DNA from 2 places in the Paraglaciecola sp. L3A3 genome. Region 2 is predicted to be linked to the other one. Evidence: predicted binding sites of a transcription regulator. Region 2 holds the regulator's gene; the other holds the start of a gene.
What was found. Region 2 encodes NrdR, which represses ribonucleotide reductase genes. Its sites were predicted from a motif close to AAACACNANATNTNGTGTTT; they were not measured.
Positions count from the first base shown of each region.

Region 1: nrdA (class 1a ribonucleoside-diphosphate reductase subunit alpha) is a predicted target of NrdR. The motif match lies at 1,715-1,734, and genes of this name have one in related genera.

Region 1 covers NZ_CP047023.1:2,258,193-2,261,409, forward strand. Annotated here, with positions in the region: gene nrdA (class 1a ribonucleoside-diphosphate reductase subunit alpha) at 1-1,518, opposite strand, end outside; gene GQR87_RS09425 (HAD family hydrolase) at 1,952-2,620, opposite strand; gene ubiG (bifunctional 2-polyprenyl-6-hydroxyphenol methylase/3-demethylubiquinol 3-O-methyltransferase UbiG) at 2,620-3,217, opposite strand, start outside.
Region 2 covers NZ_CP047023.1:3,552,754-3,555,970, forward strand. Annotated here, with positions in the region: gene ribD (bifunctional diaminohydroxyphosphoribosylaminopyrimidine deaminase/5-amino-6-(5-phosphoribosylamino)uracil reductase RibD) at 1-1,035, opposite strand, end outside; gene nrdR (transcriptional regulator NrdR) at 1,069-1,518, opposite strand; gene glyA (serine hydroxymethyltransferase) at 1,656-2,912, opposite strand; gene GQR87_RS14765 (Gfo/Idh/MocA family protein) at 3,055-3,217, opposite strand, start outside.

The DNA.
Region 1 (3,217 bases), 1.3 Mb from region 2:
GGCATTAAATGCAGCTGGCACAGGGTAGTCTTGATAATCTAATAAATTATCTAATGCACGTACCGCTAAATCAGATAATTCAGCAAATTCATCTAGGCTTTTAATTGCCCCTAAGTTGAAAGCAGATAAAGTACAAAGCGCTATTTCACCTTCTTCATCATTCACATTTGATAATGGCTTGGTGGGTAATGCAATTTCTAAACAAAGGTTACTTTGACGAACCGGCGCTAGTTTAGGGTTAAATGGACTGTGAGTATTACAATGGTCTACATTCTGTAAATAGATACGACCTGTACTTGCACGTTCCTGCATAAACAAACTAAATAACTCTATAGCCTTAATCTGTTTCTTGCGGATAGAATGATCTTTTTCGTATAACTCGTATAAACGCTCAAATTCATCTTGATCAGCAAAAAATGCATCGTATAAACCAGGTGTGTCTGAAGGGCTAAATAAAGTAATGTGTTGATCTTTAATCAAACGTGTATACATTAATTTATTAAATTGCACACCGTAATCAAGATGACGAACTCGGTTTTCTTCTACCCCACGGTTATTCTTAAGCACTAATAATGATTCAACTTCTAAATGCCACAATGGATAAAATAAAGTTGCTGCACCGCCACGAACCCCGCCTTGCGAACAACTTTTAACGGCTGTTTGAAAATGTTTGTAAAAAGGAATACAACCAGTGTGGAAGGCTTCCCCTCCACGGATAGGGCTACCTTGAGCACGAATTCGACCAGCATTAACACCAATACCAGCACGTTGACTAACATATTTGACTATAGCGCTAGCGGTTGCGTTGATAGAGTCTAAACTGTCGCCAGCTTCAATTAATACACAAGAACTAAATTGACGGGTGGGGGTTCTAACTCCAGCCATGATAGGTGTAGGTAAAGAAATTTTAAACTTAGACGTAGCATCATAAAAACGCTTGATGTAATGCATACGCGTTTCTTTATCGTAATTTGCGAATAAACAGGCAGCCACTAAAATATAAAGGAATTGAGCACTTTCGTATATTTCGCCTGTCACTCTATTTTGTACTAAATATTTACCTTCTAGCTGTTTAACTGCAGCATAACTGAAGTCCATATCACGCCAATGATCAAGATAATCATCCATTTCTTCGAATTCAGCTTGGGTGTAATCTTCTAATAAATGTTGATCATATTTACCATTACTCACAAGGAATTTTACATGGTCATACAATGCAGGTGGTTCAAATTTTCCATATGCTTTTTTACGTAAATGAAATATAGCTAAGCGAGCAGCTAAAAATTGATAATCAGGACAATCTGTAGAAATCAGCTCTGCAGCAGAACGGATTAAAGTCTCATGGATATCAGCAGTTTTTATACCATCATAAAATTGGATATGTGCTTTGATTTCAACCTGTGAAACAGAAACGTTATTTAATTCTTTAGCAGCCCATTCAATCACTTTATGAATTTTTTCTAGATCTATTATTTCACGTTCGCCATTACGTTTAGTGACGTATAAATTATTCTTCATGTTTTAGCCGTTAATTTTATTATATTGCTATATAGATAGCTATTTTAAGCGAGAGGATGAAATGCGCTAATAGTCAGTATGTTTCATCTTGTTTTGTGCTTATTTTGAACACTTTCCAAACCATTCTTTTTTGGTCTGCAGAAATTGGTGTTGTTTAATAAACTGAACACAAGATAGTGAGGTTTGAACAACATTGCAACCCAATATGTGGTGGTTATTTGTGCAATCAAATTACCGAAAATAAAAGGTTAGTAGTGACTCACCTAAAAGGGCTTTTTGATGTGCGTTTTAAGGGAATGCAAGATAAAATTTAAGTTATTTTTTACGTTAAATTATTTTTGTGTAACTTGTGCGATTTTAATTATATATGGATATATAGTGTGTGTTTTTGATTTTTTATACTACATATCGTGTTTATACGCTAGTTTAAATTTTAATCAGAGCAAGGCAAATAACTGATTAAATCTGCAGCATGTTTGATACATAGGTCTGCTTTCCAGTTATCGATGATTGTCTTTTTATCTATGTAACCATAAGCGGCAATGACACTAAACATCTTGGCATTAATAGCGGCTTGGATGTCACGTTCAGCATCGCCAATATACCAAGTATTAGGGCTGTTTAAATTTAATTTTTGTTGAGCATGCAATAAAGGTAAAGGATGGGGTTTTCTTTCACTTAACGTATCACCACTTATTATCACTTGGCAGTTTTCTAATAATGGAAAATATTTAACTAACTCTAAGGTTAGATATTCAGGTTTATTAGTCACTATTCCCCAAGGAATATTATTTTTATTAAGTGTCAATAATAATGTTTCAACACCAGGGAAGAAACAAGTGTCGACACATATTTTATTTTCATAGTTTGTTAAAAATTGCTGACGTAACTGGGTAAAATTTAATTTTTTAAGGGCTTCACCAAAACCTAGTTCAAGCATACCTTTTGCACCATCTGAAGCGATATTGCGATAAGTTGCATAATCTACACTAGGTAATTGTTGGTCAGCTAATATTTGATTTAATGCATTGCCTAAATCTTTAGCTGTATCAAGTAAAGTCCCATCTAAGTCAAATAAAATAGCATCAGGTGACTGTGACATTATTCATCTCCATTTTGACAGTGAATAATATAATTCACATCGACATTTTGTTGCGATAAATAATATTCTTGAGTCATAGGATTTAAATGTAAACCTATCATTCTTTTTATTACCAGTGGGGTGTTATCTATCCAAGCCATAAGTTCTGAGGGTTTGATAAATTTGTCGTGTTGATGAGTGCCTTTAGGCACAAGCCCTAGAATATATTCGGCGCCTAGTATGGCCATTAAATAAGATTTAATATTCCTATTTAAGGTGGAGAAAAATACATGGCCACCTGGTTTGACTAATTGGAAACAAGCGTTAATCACTGAACTAGGATCTGGCACATGTTCAAGCATCTCCATGCAAGTGACGACATCGAATTGCGAGCCATGTTGCAGGGCAAACTCTTCGGCAGTGATTTGCTGATAGTCAACATCTAAGCCTGATTCTAAACCATGTAATTTAGCTATTTCTAATGGCGCTTCTCCCATATCTATACCAGTGACCTTAGCGCCATGTTTAGCCATACTCTCAGCTAATATGCCGCCGCCACAACCTACATCTAACACTTTTTTTCCATCTAACCCATGGCAGTGTTGATTAATATAGTCA
Region 2 (3,217 bases):
AAGATTTTGACCGGCTGCCCCTATTAATTTGGGCGCTTGGTACAAAATCAATTCATCAACCAGATTATTTTGTAACAAAGCACCTGCTAACTTAGCTCCTGCCTCAACCCAAATATGATTTAATTGCATATCTGAGAGTTTAGACATCACTGCAGGCAAGTCCAATTTGTTATTATTAAAGGGCGCTTGCCATTGCTCGACGTGCTCTGCAAATTCATGTTGACTTACTTGGCCATTAATTAATAACACATCACCTGCTTGATTTTTCTGTATAGACTGCAAACAAACTAAACTGCTAGGTAACTGATTACGGCCATCTAAAATCACCCTTAGGGGTTGGCGCAGATTACCTAGAAGTAAGTCATCGGCGGATAAACCTAACTCGGCATATCGCACGTTAAGTGAGGGGTTATCGGCCATCACAGTACCCGAGCCAGATAAAATAGCGCAGCTTTTTGCTCTATGACGTTGCACATCTTGGCGGGCCATCGGGCCGGTGATCCATTGACTTAAGCCATTTTGCAAGGCGGTTTTACCGTCTAAGGTAGAAGCTAATTTGACTGTTACCCAAGGTTGACCGGTTTTCATTCGTTTAATAAAACCCCGATTAAGTTGTTCAGCAGCAGAGGTTAATAAACCTGTTGCAGTGACAATACCGGCATTTTTTAATTTCTGTACTCCCTCACCTGAAACCAAAGGGTTAGGATCTTCCATGGCAATCACCACTCGGCCAACTTGACTATGGATCAAAGCATCAGCACATGGAGGTGTTCGCCCTTGATGACTACAAGGCTCTAGGGTGACATAAGCGGTTGCACCTTTTGCAAGCTCACCTGCTTGCCTTAAAGCATGTACTTCTGCATGAGCTGTACCGGCTTTGTGATGCCAGCCTTCACCGACAATGTTGCCAGTAATATCTGCTATTACACAGCCCACATTAGGATTAGGCGAGGTCGTAAACTGACCACGTTTAGCCAACTGAATAGCGCGGGCCATGAACTGGTGGTCTAACTTTGAAAATTTTGTCTCTGACATTTAAAACCAATAAATTGAATAATAAGATAAGGCTTAGTCGCCTAAGCGGGCAATCTCTTCGCCAAACTCACGGATATCTTCAAAAGAACGATATACAGAAGCAAAACGCACATAAGCCACTTTATCTAACTCTTTTAAAGCATTCATAATTAGGTTGCCTAAAAATTCACTGCTGATTTCGCGCTCACCAGTGGCCCGTAAAGAAGACTTTAAACGACTAATACATTGTTCAACCTGCTCGGTGCTCACAGGGCGTTTTTCTAATGCCCGTTGCAAACCTGCACGTAACTTATCTTCGTTGAAAGGTTCTCTGGAACCATCCCGTTTAACCACTCTAGGCATTACCAACTCAGCCATTTCAAAAGTAGTAAAACGTTCTTTACAAATTGTACATTCACGTCTGCGTCTAACCTGACTGCCATCAGCCACCAAACGAGAATCAATAACTTTAGTTTCTTGCACAGAACAAAATGGGCAATACATAGTGATTTCTAATTAAAACGGATTAATTCGCCTAAATTAACAAAAATCAGCCTCTAGGCATACAAGATATACAAAAAAAGCCGACACTAGGTCGGCTTTAATAATATGTATATATGTTTTAGCTGATATTTAATTATCTAGCCATAAACAGGGAAAGCTTCACACAAAGCGACAACTTCACCTTTAACACGAGCAATCACAGCTTGATCGTTAATGTTATCCAACACATCACAGATCCAGTTAGCCACTTGTTTTGCTTGCTCTTCTTTAAAACCGCGACGTGTGATAGCCGGAGAACCAATACGTAAACCACTGGTCACAAACGGTGAACGTGGATCATTAGGTACAGAGTTTTTATTCACTGTAATGTTAGCCGCTCCTAGTGCCGCGTCAGCATCTTTACCAGTGTATTCTTTGCCAATCAAATCTAATAAGAACAAGTGATTGTCGGTTCCGCCAGACACAACTTTGTGTCCACGTTCTTGAATAACAGCCACCATAGCTTTGGCGTTTTTCACCACTTGCTGTTGGTACACTTTAAATTCTGGTTGTAACGCTTCTTTAAATGCCACGGCTTTAGCAGCAATCACGTGACACAAAGGACCACCTTGTCCACCAGGGAAAACCGCACTATTTAGCTTTTTATAAATAGCTTCATCGCCACAAGCAGATAGAATCAAACCACCACGAGGACCCGCTAAGGTTTTGTGAGTAGTAGTAGTGACAACGTGTGCATGAGCCATAGGGCTTGGATAAACACCCGCTGCTACTAAACCTGCAACGTGCGCCATATCAACTAATAGATATGCACCTACTTTGTCAGCGATTTCACGGAATTTCTGCCAATCAACAATACCTGAATAAGCAGAGAAACCGCCGATGATCATTTTAGGTTTATGTTCAATGGCCAAAGCTTCAACTTGCGCCATATCGATTTCACCCGTATCTGGGTTTAATCCATATTGAACCGCATTGTAAGTTTTACCTGAAAAACTAACAGATGCGCCGTGAGTCAAGTGACCACCGTGAGCTAAGCTCATGCCTAAAACAGTATCACCAGCATTCAATAACGCCATAAATACAGCTGAGTTAGCTTGTGAACCAGCATGTGGCTGAACGTTAGCATAATCACAACCGAACAATTGTTTAGCACGTTCAATGGCTAGATCTTCAGCAATATCTACGTATTCACAACCACCGTAATAACGTTTGTGAGGATACCCTTCGGCATATTTGTTAGTTAGCTGAGAGCCTTGGGCTTCAAGCACACGTGGGCTGCAATAGTTTTCAGAAGCAATGAGTTCAATATGTTGCTCTTGGCGTAGGTTTTCATGTTGAATTGCTTGGTACAATTCTGGATCGAAATCAGCAATATTCATATCACGTGTAAGCATTAGGTTTCCTCAAAATCAGGGATATATAAAAAGGGAAATAAAACAGCGGTCATTTTAGTGATTTTTACACATTTGTATACTTGCAATCGGGCATGAGAAACAACCAAAAGTTGTAACGCAAACCCGACAGTATTTGTAGACCTTAAAGTGCTTCGATTTCTGCACAAAATTGCAGACCAATTTGTTGACGAACTTCATCCATAATTTGGATAATGCCGATACTTTCATCGTGGGTCATCAAGTCACTAAAATGCTTACCGGCTTGGATACAACGCATTGATTCTTCTATTTGATATTCAAATCCG